DNA from 2 places in the Mesorhizobium sp. BE184 genome. Region 2 is predicted to be linked to the other one. Evidence: predicted binding sites of a transcription regulator. Region 2 holds the regulator's gene; the other holds the start of a gene.

Region 1 (8,040 bases), on a different contig from region 2:
ATAAGCAATCCACCTTATTGCAGGAAGTGAAGACTGCTCTTGAACCATTTTATCCGCAGACGACGATGCGTGGCGATGGCCAGGTCGTACAAGTGAAGTTCAACACACTAATGATCGAGGTGGTGCCAGCGTTCGAACTAGATGACACGCATTACAGAATCTGTGACACAAATGATGGCGGTTCTTGGAAAGACGTTGATCCCGTAGGTGAGATCTCGCGTTTAAATCAATCCAATACGGCGAGCAGCTACAACACAAAGAAACTCGTTCGGATGTTTAAAATCTGGCGGGATGAGTGTGGCGTCCCACTGAAATCCTACGTGCTCGAGACACTAACTGCAGATTTTCTGAACACATCGAAGTGGGCAAATTGCTCATACTTCTATTACGATTGGCTCGTTCGAGATTTCTTCGAATATCTGATCGGGTTATCTAATACTTATATTTGGACGCTAGATGGGCATCTTCACTGGCTTGATGACAGTTGGAAGAGCCGGGCGGAAAGTGCATGGGATCGAGCCAGAAAAGCATGCGATTTTGAGACAATCGACCTGGTCGATGCGGCCGGTGAAGAATGGCAAAAGATTTTCGGATATTGGATTGCAAAGTCGCCATGACATCTCGGCTAAAAAGCATCTTAGAGGAATGTGAAGATCAGCAGGAGAACTGCAGTTACACCTCAACGTCGCTTACAATTTGGCTAAGAGTTGTCCGAAGAAGGAAAGCGTTTTTCATCGTAGTTCCCATCGTACTGGGAGGCTTCGCAGGCTGGTCATTTTTGCAAGAAGGCGAATGGTCATGGATCGCTCCTTTTCTTGCAATCGTCGCGGGCTTTTTTCCTGCGATCATCGAGTCACTAAAAATGGATTCTCAGATCGCGGATATCGGAAGACTCGCTGGAACATTTAAGGCGTTGCGCGATGATTTTCGCAAGTTGCGCAAAATTGTAGCTCCAATCGACGAGCAAGAGGCTTTGTCGAAATTGGGTGAGTTGATGGAGCGACTTAATACTGCCCGGAGCGAACCGCTTATCGCACCTGAGTGGGCATTCGAGATAGCTCGCCACAAAATAATGCGTGGCGATTACTCGAATTTGAATGACAACTCTGATTCAAAAAGCAGTAAAAAGTCTCGCACTTTGTTGAGCTGGATTTGGTCCCAGGTTCCGGGTGATCCATTGAGCCGGCGAATTGGCCTTGTCCTATCCTACTTTAGATCTTGGTTGCCGTTCTAAGGCGTGACTAGATCGTACGATTCTTTTGCCTGGGTGCCGCTGATGGACCCTCACCCCTTTAACCGCTCCGCCATCTTCGTCCGCCAGTCATTACCCTTCGCCTTCCAGCGCTCCAGCACGTCCGGCGGCAAACGCACCGTGACCGCCACCAACTTGTCGGCCTTGCGCGCCGGCCGAGCTTCTTTCTGGCCTCTTTCACAGCTTCGAAAAACTCGGCGGGCAAGACTGCTTTCGCCGGCGCAACGAGGCGATTTCTTCCTTAGTCAGCGGCAGGCTGTCCACTGCGTCCCAATCCGCCTTTGTTTAGCACCGCCCCGGCTTGAATGTTTTTGCGCCATCAGATCAGTTTCCTTTCTTGACGCTTTTGCGAGCCGTCACGCCTTTATCTCCCCCTCCTTGCGGGGGAGAAAGCAAATCAGCACCTTAGCGAAGCTAAGTGCTAGATTTTGCAAGAGAGGGGCTTTGGAGCGTGATGAACTTGCCCCTCACTTACGATTTCTAACACTTAGGCCGTGAAGAACTCGCCGAAGATGTTGAAATCGCTTTCTCTCCCGCAAGGGGAGAGATAACCAGCCGCGCCGCTCGACAATTTCCCATCCACGCCCCTCCCCGCTCCCCCATACTCCTCCTCCCCGGAGGACTCCCCCATGCCCACCGCCGCCATCATCACCCGCCACCACGCCACGCTGCGCCGTCTGCTGGCGCTGATGCTCGTCTATATCGGGCTGGCCGACGACACGGGTCAGGCGATGCGTTTCATCACCGGCACGGCGGATGCGCAGGATGCCGGCGGCGACAGCGCCGCGGTCCGGGCGTTCCGCAAGCTCTGCGATCCCTCGACCATCTCGCGGCGCATCCACACCATGGTCCGGCATATTCTGCTCCCCGCCGAGGCGGCGGCGCGGCGGCTGATCGTCGTCATCGCCGCCGACCTGCCGACGCCGGCGCTGCGGCCCTGGGAGTTGAAGCGTGGCCGCCCGGTCGCCCGCGCGATCAGGCCGGTCGCCCTGCCGCGCACTTATGTGGCCGGAATCATGGCCCCGCTCTTCGCCGCGCCTTCGCCGCCCGTATCGACGGCGCCGAAGCCGCCGGTGCGCATGCCGCGCTTTTCCTTGCTCGATCCCATGAAGCGCTTCCACCGCAGGCGCTATGCGCAAATCGCCTGCCCGCCGCGCGCCAGCGATCCGGGCCGATGGCGGCGGCCCCTGCCCGTGCGTCTCGAGCCGACGCCCTATGACCGATTGCCCGACCAGCGCCTGATGCGCCGCGTCTGCGCGCTGGCCGCCGCGCTCGACGATCTGCCGAAACAGGCGCGGCGCTTCGCCCGCTGGCGGGCCTTGCGGGACTATCGCCTCACCCTCCCCCTTGCGGGGAGGGTCCCGCCGCAGGCGCGGGGTGGTCCCCGCGAACGCTTTTCCGGCCTTTATCCGCTGCGCGTCGGCCGTCCGCCCGGCGCGCCGCCGCTCAGCCTGCCCAGGCATCGCTGGAGCGCGGCGCAGGGCGTCGTCCTCGAAACGCACGGCCTCGCATGGCGCGCCCTTCCCGACACGTCATGAGGCGCGAGTCCTCCCCTGCAAAGGGAGGTTGCCAAACATGATGAAGCAGGGCTGTCGTGCCTCCCTTGCTCGCGCCGGGGAGGTTTCCGGCGCTGCGGACCCGCGGGCGGATAAAGCCCGGCATCAGCCCAGCACCACCTCGCCCATCGGCACATCGTGCGCCTGCGGATAGATGGTGGGGATGCGCTGCATTTCGTAGCCGACGCCGATGACCAGGGGCTTGCGCGGCATTGAAGCCAGCGTGCGGTCGAAGAAGCCGCCGCCATAGCCGAGGCGGTACTTGTCCGGATCGATGCCGACGACCGGCGCGATGACGACGTCCGGCAAAACGGGATCGCCCTGCGCCGGTATCGGGATGTTCCACACGCCCTTGTCCAGCTTCTCGCCCTGCTTCCAGGCGCGGAAGATCAGCGGCCGGCCTTTCTCCACCACGATCGGCAGCGCCGTGCGCCCGCCCCGCGCCTTCACCGTTTCGGCCCAGGGCCGCAAATCCGGCTCGCCACGGAACGGCCAATAGAAGCTGATCATCCTGCCGGCGACATCGCCGATGGTGGCGTCGAGGCCGGCGGCGATCCGGGCGGACATGGCGGCGCGCGCATCGGCCGGAATGGCAAGGCGCGCCGCGATCAGCCGGTCCCGCTCGGCCTTGCGCCAGCGGCGTATGTCGGTCCAGTCGGCGGGCGGGGCCCGGAAGGCCGGATCGAGTTCATGCATGAAACATGGCGGCGACGCATATTGCGCCGGCCCTTCGTCGTCCCGATCGTCGCCCATGATGGCACCTCATCGCATCGTCCGGTTCAGCCTATACCGGGCGCGCCGGCATCGCATGCGCATTCACGACATCGCAGGACGGGGCGCGGGGAGCCGGCCGGCATTGCTGCAGCGCACAAAAGCACCTACATCTAAGGAGCATTGGCATCTGGATTGATGCCCCTCCCGGAGGTGATGCAATGAACGCAGCCAGCCACCACATCGTCGTCATCGGCGCGGGGTTCGGCGGCCTCGAATTCACCCGCGCGCTGGCCGGCGCTCCGGTCCGGGTGACGCTCATCGACCGGCGCAACCATCATCTGTTCCAGCCGCTGCTCTACCAGGTCGCCACCACCTCGCTGGCGACATCGGAGATCGCCTGGCCGGTGCGGCACCTGCTGCGCCGGCGCAAGGATGTCACCACCCTGCTCGGCACCGTCACCGGCGTCGACAGCGAGGCAAGACGGGTGCTGCTCGAGGATGGCGAGACCGTCGCCTACGACACGCTGGTGCTGGCGACCGGCGCGCGCCACGCCTATTTCGGTCATGACGAGTGGGAGCCGTTTGCGCCGGGCCTGAAGACGCTGGAGGACGCGACCGCGATCCGCAGGCGGATCCTGCTGGCGTTCGAACAGGCTGAACGGGAGACCGACCCGGCCAAAAGGCAGGCGCTGATGACGCTGGTCATCATCGGCGGCGGGCCGACCGGCGTCGAGCTGGCCGGCACCATCGCCGAACTGGCGCGCGACACGCTCGCCGGCGAATTCCGCAACATCGATACGAGCGCCGCCCGGGTCGTGCTGATCGAGGCGGGTGAGCGCCTGCTTTCCGGTTTTCGGCCGGAACTGTCGGCCTACGCCAAGGCGGCGCTGGAGCGGCTGGGCGTTACGGTCGAGCTCAACCGCCCGGTGTCGGAATGCGATGCCGAGGGCGTGGTGTTCGGTGGGCAACGCTTGCCGGCGCAAACCATCATCTGGGCGGCCGGCGTCGCCGCCTCGCCGGCGGCGGAATGGCTCGGCGTCGCCGCCGATCGCGCCGGGCGCATCATGGTCGAACCCGACCTGACGGTGCCCGGCCACGCCGACATCTTCGCCGTCGGCGACACGGCGCATGTCGCCTGGAAAGAAGGCCGGCTCGTGCCCGGCGTCGCGCCTGCGGCCAAGCAACAGGGCCGGCATGTGGCGAAAACCGTGCTGGCGCGGCTGGCCGGCGACGACGCGCCTAAACCGTTCCAGTACCGGCATGACGGCGACCTGGCGACGATCGGCAAGCGCGCCGCCGCCATCGACTTCGGCTGGATCAAGCTCACCGGCCGGCTCGCCTGGTGGATATGGGGCATCGCCCATATCTACTTCCTCATCGGCCTGAGAAACCGGCTGACGGTCTCGCTGAGCTGGTTGTGGATTTACGTGACGGGACAGCGCAGCGCCCGCCTCATCACACAGGGCGACAGCGACAAGGTCAGCAACGCGAAGAAGCAGGCGGAGAGGTAGCCGGATCGGCGTCGCGCACTCGCCCGCTGTGCAGGCGGCAAACGGTCATCCGCCTGTCATCCCTTCGTGATGCGTTCCTGCTGGACTTGGCCGAAGTTTGGCGCGAGAGTCGCAATGCCGGCTAAGCAATTTATACGGGAGAACGCAAATCATGTCCGAGATGCTCATTTCGCGCCGATCGCTGCTGGCGGGCGCCGCCGCGACGGGCGCGCTGATCGTGCTGCACCCGTTCTCGGCGCGCGCGCAGGCCAACCAGGCGCATCTGCGCATCATGGAAACCACCGACATCCATGTGAACGTGCTTCCCTATGATTACTACGCCGACAAGCCGAACGACACGATGGGCCTGTCGCGCACGGCTTCCATCATCGACGCGGTGCGCAAGGAAGCAACCAACGCCATGCTGATCGACAATGGCGACCTGCTGCAGGGCAGCCCGATGGGCGACTACATCGCCTATGAGAAGGGCATGAAGGATGGCGATCTGCATCCGGTCATGAAGGGCATGAACCTGCTCGGCTACGAATGCTCGACGCTCGGCAACCACGAATTCAACTACGGCCTGTCCTTCCTCGACAAGGTGCTGGCCGGCGCGAATTTTCCGTTCGTGTGCGCGAACCTGATCCGCGGCACCGAACTGGCCTCGAACCCGCGCGACGACAAGCTCTACCTCAAGCCCTATGTGATCCTCGACAGGAAGATCAAGGACGGGACCGGGCAGGAACAGCCGATCCGGATCGGCATCATCGGTTTCGTGCCGCCGCAGATCATGGTCTGGGATTTGAAGAACCTCGAAGGCAATGTGATGACGCGCGACATCGTCGAGGCGGCCAAGGCCTGGGTGCCGCAGATCAAGGAGGAAGGCGCCGATATCGTCATCGCGCTCTCCCACTCCGGCATCGACGTCAAGCAGGGCGACAAGATGGAGAACGCCTCCTTCTTCGTCGCCGGCGTAGAAGGCATCGACGCGGTCTTCACCGGCCACCAGCATCTCGTCTTCCCCGGCAAGAAGGATTTCCGGGGCCTCGAGGGCGTCGATACGGAAAAGGGAACGCTGCAGGGCAAGCCGGCGGTGATGGGCGGGTTCTGGGGCTCGCATATGGGCCTGGTCGATCTGTTGCTGGAGCGCGACGGCGGCAAATGGCGCGTGGTCTCGGCCACCTCCGAAGCGCGGCCGATCTACGAGCGCGTCGACAACAAGAACAAGGCGACGGTCGAGGACGACCAGCGCGTCGTCGATGCGTTGAAGGAAGACCATGAGGCGACGCTTGAATATGTGCGGCGTCCGGTCGGCAAGACGTCAGCGCCGCTCTATTCCTATTTCGCGCTGGTCGCCGACGATCCTTCCGTACAGATCGTCAGCCAGGCGCAGACCTGGTACGTCAAGGACCTGCTGAAGGAATCGCAGTGGAAGGACCTGCCGGTGCTTTCGGCGGCGGCGCCATTCAAGGCCGGCGGGCGCGGCGGGCCGGATTACTACACGGACGTTCCCGCCGGCGACATCGCCATCAAGAACGTCGCGGACCTCTATCTCTATCCGAACACGGTGCGCGCCGTGGAGATCACCGGCGCGCAGGTGAAGGAATGGTTGGAGATGTCTGCCGGCATCTTCAACAAGGTGGAGCCCGGCAAGGCCGACCAGCCGCTGATGAACGGCGATTTCCCATCCTACAATTTCGATGTCATCGATGGGGTGACCTACAAGATCGACCTGTCGCAGCCGCCGAAATACGATTCCAAGGGCGGCGTCGCCAATGCCGACGCAAACCGCATCAAGGATTTGATGTTCAACGGCAAACCGATTGATCCGGCACAGAAATTCGTCGTCGCCACCAACAATTACCGGGCCGGCGGCGGCGGCAATTTCCCGGAGATCAACGACAGCAAGATCATCTATGAAGCGCCGGACACCAACCGCGACGTGATCGTGCGCTATATCGTCGATCAAGGCACCATCAACCCGTCAGCCGACGCCAATTGGTCGTTCGCGCCTTTGCCGGGCGCCAGCGTGCTGTTCGAGACCGGCGCCAAAGGCAAGGATTTCATCGCATCGGTGAAATCGCTGAAGATTGAACCGGCCGGCGACGGCGACGGTGGTTTCGCCAAATACCGCATCACGCTGTAGCACTGGACAGTGTCTTTTCCCCGGGAACGGGAGAAGACGCTAAGCCTTGTAGATCACCTGCCGCACGTCGATGTAGCTGGCCCGGAAGCCGGCTTCGCAATAGTGCAAATAGAACTCCCACAGCTTCTTGAAGCGCTCGTCGAAGCCGAGCGGGACGAGCCTTTCCCATGACGCCCAGAAGCGCTGGCGCCATTCGGCCAGCGTGCGGGCATAGTCCTGCGGAAACACCCGTTCGCGCAGATGCGCCAGGCCGTGTTCGGCCCCGAGCGATTTCAGGATGGACGGCGTCGGCAGCATCCCGCCGGGGAAGACGTAGCGCTGGATGAAATCCGGCCTTGCACGATAGGTCTTGAACGCCGCCTCGTTGATGGTGATGATCTGGAATCCGGCGGTGCCGCCCGGTTTCAGGCAATCCTTCACCTTGCGGAAGAAGACCGGCCAGTATTTCTCACCCACGGCCTCGAACATCTCGATGGACGCGATGCGGTCGTACCGGCCGGTCTCGTCGCGGTAATCCTGCAGCTTGATCTCGACCTTGTCGGCCAGCCCTGCCTTGTGGATGCGCTCCCTGGCGAAGTCGTGCTGTTCCCGGCTGATGGTCAGCCCGGTCACATGGCAGCCCACTTCCCGCGCGGCGAATTCGGCGAAGCCGCCCCAGCCGCAGCCGATCTCGAGCACGCGGTCGTTTGCGCTCATGCCGATATCCTTGGCGAGCGCCCGGTATTTGGCCGCCTGCGCGCTTTCCAGGTCGTTCGCGCCCTTGGCGTAGAGCGCCGAGGAATAGGTCATGCTCGGGTCCAGCCATTCCCTGTAGAAGGCGTTGCCGAGGTCGTAGTGGGCGGAAATGTTACGCTTGGAACCGGTGCGCGTGTTCTCGTTCAG
Region 2 (8,040 bases):
GTCGTGAAGAGCATCGAAGAGACATGGTCGAAGGACATCGTCGGCAGCGACGGCAAGCCGCTTTACTCGGCAATGTGACATCACGTCTGGCGGGGAGGGCGCACCGCGCCCTCCCCATTCTTTCGAAAGTGAGAATCCATGACCATCGTTGCCGAAGCCATGCCATCGTCGCTTGCCGCCCAGGCCAGGGAAAGCCGGGTCCGGCGGTTCGCGCTTACGGATACGCTGTTCCGCAACAGCACACGCGGCGCCGCCATTCTCGTGCTGCTCATCCTCGGGGGTGTCGGCTTCTCCCTTGTGGTTGGTTCGTGGGAAGCGCTCTCCAAATTCGGCTTCTCGTTCCTGACCACCGAATCCTGGAACCCGGTGACGGAGAAATTCGGCGCCCTGGCTCCGATCTACGGCACCGTTGTGACGGCCGCGATCGCCATCCTGATCGCTGTTCCCATCGGCATCGGCATTGCCGTGTTCCTGACTGAACTCTGCCCCCGCCCGCTCCAGCGCCCCATCGGCATCGCTGTCGAGCTCCTGGCCGGCATCCCGTCCATCATCTACGGCATCTGGGGCCTGTTCGTTTTCGCGCCCTTCCTGCAGACGACCCTGCAGCCCTTCATCATCAATGTCTTTCATGGCGTCCCGGGCCTCAACAGCCTGTTTGCCGGACCGCCCTACGGCATCGGCATGCTGACCTCGGCGCTCATCCTCGCGATCATGGTGCTGCCTTTCATCACCTCCATCACCAAGGACGTTTTCGACACGGTGCCGGCGGTTCTGAAGGAGTCGGCCTACGGGATCGGCTGCACAACCTGGGAAGTCACGCGCCGCGTCGTTATTCCATATACGCGCATCGGCATCATGGGCGGCGTCATGCTGGGCCTCGGGCGTGCGCTTGGCGAAACCATGGCTGTGACCTTCGTCATCGGCAACGCCCATCGCATCAGCGCTTCGCTGTTTGCGCCGGGAACGACGATCTCGGCCACCATCGCCAATGAATTCACCGAGGCCGACGGGACGCTCTACACGTCCTCGCTGGTCGCGCTCGGCCTGATCCTGTTCATCCTCACCTTCTTCATCCTGGCGATAGCGCGCTTCATGCTGCTGCGCCTCGAACGTCGCGCCGGAGCCTGACATGTCCACCGCTTCATCGCTTCATGCCCGCCGCAAGGCCAGAAACTCGGTGATGATGACGCTGTGCATGGCGGCGGCCGGCATCGGCCTTGCCTGGCTGGCGCTCATCCTCGGCGCGCTTCTGTGGAAGGGCGTCGCCGGTCTTTCGCTTTCCGTCTTCACGGAAATGACGCCGCCCCCCGGCGACGCCGGCGGCCTGCTGAACGCCATCGCCGGCTCCATCGCCATGACTTTGATCGGCATCATCGTTGGCACGCCGATCGGCATCCTGGCCGGCACCTACATGGCCGAATATGGCCGGTTCTCGAAGCTCACGGTGGTGGTGCGTTTCATCAACGACATCCTGCTCTCGGCGCCCTCGATCATCGTCGGCCTGTTCGTCTATGAGCTGCTGGTGCGGCCGATGGGACATTTCTCAGCCATCGCCGGCTCGTTCGCGCTGGCCATCCTCGTGATACCGGTTGTGGTCCGCACCACGGAAGACATGCTGACACTGGTGCCGAATTCGCTGCGCGAAGCAGGCGCGGCCATCGGGGCGCCGCGCTGGATCGTCATACGCTCGGTCGCCTACCGCGCCGCGCTTTCGGGTATCGTCACCGGCATCCTTCTGGCCATCGCCCGCATATCCGGCGAAACCGCGCCGCTTCTGTTCACGGCGCTGAACAACCAGTTCTGGTCGAGCAACCTCAACGCACCCATGGCCAGCCTGCCGGTCACCATCTTCCAGTTCGCGCTCAGCCCCTATGAGGAATGGCAGCAATTGGCCTGGACGGGCGCGCTCATCATCACCCTCACGGTTCTGGCGCTGTCGATCATCGCCCGGAGCCTCACCGGACGCAGGACCTAGAGAGATATGAAACCGATGCTGTCCAATGAAATCGCCATGTCAGATGCCATCGCCCTCGCTCCCAAAACCACCAAGATCGAGGTCAAGGATCTCAACTTCTACTACGGTGAGTCGAAGGCGCTGAAGAACATATCGCTGTCGCTTCCGGCCCGCAGCGTCACCGCCTTCATCGGTCCGTCGGGTTGCGGAAAATCGACGCTGCTGCGCGTCTTCAACCGCATCTACGAGCTCTATCCGAAGCAGCGCGCCGACGGGCAGGTCCTGCTCGACGGCAAGAACATCCTCGACCGTTCGCAGGACCTCAACCTGCTGCGCACCAAGATCGGCATGGTGTTCCAGAAGCCGACGCCGTTTCCGATGTCGATCTACGAGAACATCGCCTTCGGCATCCGCCTCTATGAGAAGCTTTCGAAGTCGGAAATGGACGTCCGGGTCGAACAGGCGCTGCATCGCGCGGCGCTGTGGAACGAGGTCAAGGACAAGCTCGACGCCAGCGGCCTCAGCCTTTCGGGCGGCCAACAGCAGCGGTTGTGCATCGCGCGCACCGTGGCGGTGAAGCCGGAGGTCATCCTGCTCGACGAGCCGGCGTCGGCGCTCGATCCGCTATCGACCGCCAAGATCGAGGAACTCATCGATGAGTTGCAGGTGGACTACACGATTGTCATCGTCACCCACAACATGCAGCAGGCGGCGCGCGTCTCCAGCCAGACGGCGTTCATGTATCTCGGCGAACTGATCGAATACGACAAGACCGAGAAGATGTTCACGTCGCCGGGCGAGAAGCGCACGCAGGACTACATCACCGGCCGGTTCGGCTGATTTCGCCCGCGTCATACGAGGACAGCATCATGAGCGAACATACGGTCGCATCCTTCGACGAAGATCTCGCCCAGATCAGCAAGCTCATCCACGGGATGGGCGAGCTCGCCGGCCTGATGGTCGGCAGCTCGACGCGGGCTCTGCTCGGCGCCGACAATGCGTTGGCGCAGCACGTCATTTCCGATGACGCCATCATGGACGCGCGCCAGCGTGAACTGGACGGCCGGGCCATCACGCTTATCGCCAAACGCCAGCCGATGGCCGATGATCTCCGTTCGGTACTCGGCGCCATTCGCATGGCCGGCGACATGGAGCGGATCGGCGATCTGGCCAAGAACATTGCCAAGCGTGTCGGCGCGGTCGGCGAACACACCGTTCCGCGCGACCTGTCGCACTCGATCGAATCGATGGCCCAACTGGTGCTGGAACAGGTCCATGCGGTGGTAGACGAATACAGCGTCGGCAACGCGCCGGCCCTGTCCAAGCTGAGAACCGACGACGAGCGGATCGACGTCAAATACACGTCGGTGTTCCGCGAGCTCCTGACCTACATGATGGAGGACCCGCGCAACATTACCGCTTGCACGCATCTGCTGTTCTGCGCCAAGAATCTCGAGCGGATCGGCGACCACGTCACCAACATCGCCGAAAACGCCTATTATGTGCTGACGGGCGAGCAACTGCCGCCGAACAGGCCCAAGCTTGACGAGACGGCAGCGCCGGCTGCGTGACGGCTGAAAGGCTAGCAATGATTGCACCGCGTATCATGGTGGTGGAGGACGAGGAGCCGCTGGGCGTCCTCCTCCGCTACAATCTCGAATCCGAAGGCTACCATGTCGAAGTCGTAACCCGTGGCGACGAGGCCGAGATCCGGCTGCAGGAGAACGTTCCGGATCTCCTCGTCCTCGACTGGATGGTGCCCGCGGTCTCCGGTATCGAGCTTTGCCGGCGTCTGCGGATGCGACCCGAAACCGAGAGGCTGCCGGTTATCATGCTGACGGCGCGCGGCGAGGAAAGCGACCGGGTGCGTGGCCTTTCGACCGGGGCCGACGACTATCTGGTCAAGCCGTTCTCGACGCCCGAATTCATGGCGCGGGTGAAGGCGTTGCTGCGCCGGGCAAAGCCCGAGGTGCTGTCTTCGGTGCTGAAGGTCGGCGACATCGTGCTCGACCGGGAATCGCACCGAGTCTACCGCAAGAAGAGCGAGATCCGCCTTGGGCCGACCGAGTTCAGGCTGCTCGAGTTCATGATGCGGCACCCCGGCCGGGTGTTTTCGCGCAGCCAGCTCCTCGACAATGTCTGGGGCGAGACGATCTATATCGACGAGCGCACAGTCGACGTGCATGTCGGGCGGTTGCGCAAGGCAGTCAACACCGGACGGATGCCTGACGTCATCCGCACGATCCGCGGCGCCGGCTACGCCATCCGCGAGGACTGACTTTCCTCAAATAACAGCCGCCTGCCTGCTCGATTCCTGCGGCTGACTGCCGGGTGCGAATATCTCCTGATCGACGAAGGTGAGCGCCCGCATGGCGCAGCCTTCGCGGATGAGCGGCCGTTCGTCGGGCTCGGTGTCGAAGGAGATCGAACCGGAATGCTGGCCGCCAGCCGTTCTGGCGATTGCCGCGCGCAATGACGGCTCGATAAGGTCGAATGCCGCTGCGCCGATGCCGACCACGGCCACAGGCGCAGGATCGATCAGCGCGAACAGGCTGCCTAGTCCAAAACCCAGCGCTTCGCCGGCCGTACGATAGGCCTCGCGTTCGGGGCCATCGCCTTCGCGCGCCAAGGCGGCAAGCGCCTGCATGTCGTCATCGACGATGTTGGCTGCCGGTTCGGAGCTTTCGGCGAGGCCATGGGCATTGCGCCAGATGGCGTAATTGCCGGCATAGGCTTCGACGCAGCCGCGTCGGCCGCAGCGGCAGCGCGCGCCATCGGGCTTGTGGATCATGTGGCCGAACTCACCGCCGGAAGAATGCGTGCCGGTGAACAACTCGCCCTTCAAAATCATGCCCATGCCGATACCGTGGGAGAGGAGGATGGCGATGAAATCCTCACGGTAGCGCTCGGGGTTCCGCCAGCGCAGCGCCTCGGCCATCATGTTGCAGTCGTTCTCGACAATGACCGGAATGCCGAAGCGGGCTTCCAGCAAGTCGGCGAACGGGATGTCGGTGTGAGGGGTGATCGGCGTCCAGAGCAGGATGCGGGCCTGAGCGTCGGTGATGCCTTGTACGGCGAGCGCGATGCGCAGAACCCGGCGGCCGCTGAGTTGCAGGCGGTCCAGGCCTTGGCCGACAATGTCGATGCATTGCCGGATGAGGTCTTCGCGACCCATATGCTGGGTGTCGAGCCGGCGATGCTCCTCGGCTACCACATGGCCGGTATAGTCGATGATCGCGGCTGAGAGGAAATTGAGGGAGAGGACCACGGCGGCGACCACGGCCGCATCCGGATTGAGCGCAAGCGCGACCTGCGGACGGCCGCGCTTCAACGACGTGGTTTCGCCGCGCGCTTCCATCAACACGCATTCGCCGATGAGGTCGGAGGATATAGCCGATATGGTCGAGTGGCTGAGACCCGTCGTCGCTGCGATCTCTGTGCGTGAAGGCTGGCCGTCCCGGCGCACGGCCGAGATGACCATGGCACGATTGCGCCGCCGCAAATCGTCGTGGCGGATTCCCACCGACATCGTTATTTCCTCCCCTTGCGATTGCTAGGGCACGGCAATCGGCAAGATGTCAATTGTGGCAGAAGCCACGCGGGCTGTCATTATTTTTTCGGAACTCGAAAAAATAGAAATCCGAAAATGAAATCCGTTGACAGCGGCCAATCCTTACGTCATGATTTTTTTTGAGGCTCGAAAAAAAGAGCTTCTGTACGGGTCTTAAGGCCAATTAGTCAGCGCCGAGCGGCGCAGGGAGGAAATCATGAGGAAATTTGCAACCGCCATGTTGGCGGGTGTTGCTTTGTCTTTGACGCTGGCGTCCGTCGCCCATGCGAAAGACAAGGTAATCGGCGTGTCCTGGTCCAACTTCCAGGAAGAGCGCTGGAAGACCGACGAGGCGGCCATGAAGAAGGCTATCGAAGCCGCTGGCGATAAATACATCTCCGCCGACGCCCAGTCCAACCCGACCAAGCAGCTTGCCGATGTGGAAAGCCTGATCAGCCAGGGCGCCAACGCGCTCATCATCCTGGCACAGGACGCTTCCGCCATCGGTCCGGCTGTGCAGAAGGCCGTCGACGAAGGCATTCCGGTGGTTGGCTACGACCGCCTGATCGAAAACAAGGATGCCTTTTACCTGACCTTCGACAACACGGAAGTCGGCCGTTTGCAGGCGAAGGCCGTGTTCGCTGTCAAGCCGGAAGGCAACTACGTGTTCATCAAGGGTTCGGGCGCCGATCCGAACGCCGATTTCCTGTTCGCTGGCGCCATGGAAGTTCTCAAGGGCGCCATCGACGCCGGCAAGATCAAGAATGTCGGCGAGGCCTATACCGACGGCTGGCTGCCTGCCAACGCCCAGAAGAACATGGAGCAGTTCCTGACTGCCAACGACAACAAGGTCGACGCTGTCGTTGCTGCCAATGACGGCACCGCCGGCGGCGCAATCGCAGCGCTTCAGGCACAGGGCCTTGCCGGCTCGGTTCCGGTTTCGGGCCAGGACGCTGACCATGCCGCGCTGAACCGTATCGCGCTGGGTACGCAGACGGTGTCGGTGTTCAAGGATGCGCGCGATCTTGGCAAGAACGCCGCCGAAATCGCCTCGCAGCTCGCCGACGGCAAGGCCATGGGCGACATCGCCGGGGCAAAGGATTTCACCACGCCTGGCGGAAACACCGTCAAGTCGGTGTTCCTGACCCCGGTCGCCATCACCAAGGACAATCTGAACGTCGTCATCGACGCCGGCTGGATTTCCAAGGACGCAGTCTGCACCGGCGTGAAGGCCGGCAGCGTTTCGGTCTGCAACTAAACCGCAGGCCCTTGTCCAGCAAACGACGCCGCGGCCTCACGGTCGCGGCGTTTCTCAAGGTGCTTTCCGCTTCCGGGACGAAGGGAATGCAGCTACGATCGGCTTCCGGCATCCGCGCCAGACGGCAAACCGGTGGGAGGATTTCATGACAGATTCGACGTCCAGCGCCCGCGCGGACCAGGCCCGCGCTTCAGAGCTCAATGCCGTCGGCCGCTTTCTTCAGGCGACCGAGCTCGACACCCGCATGCTCGGGATGGTCGCCGCATTGATCATCATCTGGGTCGGACTTCATATCCTTTCAGGCGGCCTGTTCCTGACGCCGCGAAATCTCTGGAACCTTTCGGTGCAGTCGTCCTCGGTCGCCATCATGGCCACCGGCATGGTGCTGGTCATCGTCATGCGCAACATCGACCTATCAGTCGGCTCGCTGGAAGGCGTCGTCGGTATGATCATGGGCGTGACGCAGGCGCATATACTGATCCGCGTCATGGGGTTCGATCTCGGAAACCCCTGGATCTGGGTCATTGCGCTGGCGGTTGGCGTGGCGGTGGGCCTTCTGATCGGCGCGTTCCAGGGTTTCATCATCGCCTATCTCGACGTCCCGGCCTTCATCGTCACGCTGGGCGGCCTACTGGTCTGGCGTGGCGCTGCGTGGTGGGTCACCAGCGGACAGACGGTTGCGCCGCTCGACTCGACCTTCCAGCTCATGGGCGGCGGGCCGGCTGGATCGATCGGCTCGATGTGGAGCTGGGTCGTAGGGCTGGTCGCCTGCGCCGCGGTGGTCGGGCTGCTTCTCAACGGACGCACCCAGCGCAAGCGCTTCAAATTCCCGCTCCGCCCCGTATGGGCTGAAGCCTTCCTCGGCGCGGTTGCCTGTGCGGTCATCCTTGGCGCCGTCTGGATCGCCAATTCCTATCCCTGGCCGGCTGGCATCGTGAAACGCTACGCCGAGGCCAGCGGCATCCCGGTTCCGGAAGGCGGACTGTTCATCGCCCACGGCATCGCCATTCCGGTGCTGATCGCGGTCATTGTCGGCATCGTCATGACCTTCGTCACCAACCGCACGCGTTTCGGACGTTACGTCTTCGCCATCGGCGGCAACCCGGAGGCGGCCAGCCTCGCCGGCATCAACACGCGTTGGGTGACCATGAAGGTGTTCATGATCATGGGCGTCCTGGGCGCCATCGCCGCGGCGATTTCCTCGGCCCGCCTCAATGCTTCGACCAACTCGCTGGGCACGCTGGACGAACTGCTGGTCATCGCGGCGGCGGTCATCGG

Evidence for each region. The regulator PhoB, encoded in region 2, activates phosphate uptake and scavenging genes when phosphate is short. The targets are predictions, from matches to a motif close to TGTCATNNANCTGTCAT.
Region 1: the regulator PhoB is predicted to act here: its motif matches at 5,077-5,093, upstream of J2X35_RS05880 (bifunctional 2',3'-cyclic-nucleotide 2'-phosphodiesterase/3'-nucleotidase).

What each region holds. Positions count from the first base shown of each region.
Region 1 covers NZ_JAVDVU010000001.1:1,188,249-1,196,288, reverse strand. The annotation lists gene J2X35_RS05910 (SMODS domain-containing nucleotidyltransferase) at 1-617, shown strand, start outside; gene J2X35_RS05905 (hypothetical protein) at 575-1,234, shown strand; gene J2X35_RS05900 (BrnA antitoxin family protein) at 1,285-1,383, opposite strand; gene J2X35_RS05895 (hypothetical protein) at 1,882-2,790, shown strand; gene J2X35_RS05890 (5-formyltetrahydrofolate cyclo-ligase) at 2,914-3,561, opposite strand; gene J2X35_RS05885 (NAD(P)/FAD-dependent oxidoreductase) at 3,741-5,033, shown strand; gene J2X35_RS05880 (bifunctional 2',3'-cyclic-nucleotide 2'-phosphodiesterase/3'-nucleotidase) at 5,185-7,158, shown strand; gene J2X35_RS05875 (cyclopropane-fatty-acyl-phospholipid synthase family protein) at 7,198-8,040, opposite strand, start outside.
Region 2 covers NZ_JAVDVU010000003.1:51,837-59,876, forward strand. The annotation lists gene pstS (phosphate ABC transporter substrate-binding protein PstS) at 1-78, shown strand, start outside; gene pstC (phosphate ABC transporter permease subunit PstC) at 139-1,128, shown strand; gene pstA (phosphate ABC transporter permease PstA) at 1,130-1,975, shown strand; gene pstB (phosphate ABC transporter ATP-binding protein PstB) at 1,982-2,794, shown strand; gene phoU (phosphate signaling complex protein PhoU) at 2,824-3,525, shown strand; gene phoB (phosphate regulon transcriptional regulator PhoB) at 3,543-4,232, shown strand; gene J2X35_RS13840 (ROK family protein) at 4,239-5,483, opposite strand; gene xylF (D-xylose ABC transporter substrate-binding protein) at 5,722-6,762, shown strand; gene J2X35_RS13850 (sugar ABC transporter permease) at 6,908-8,040, shown strand, end outside.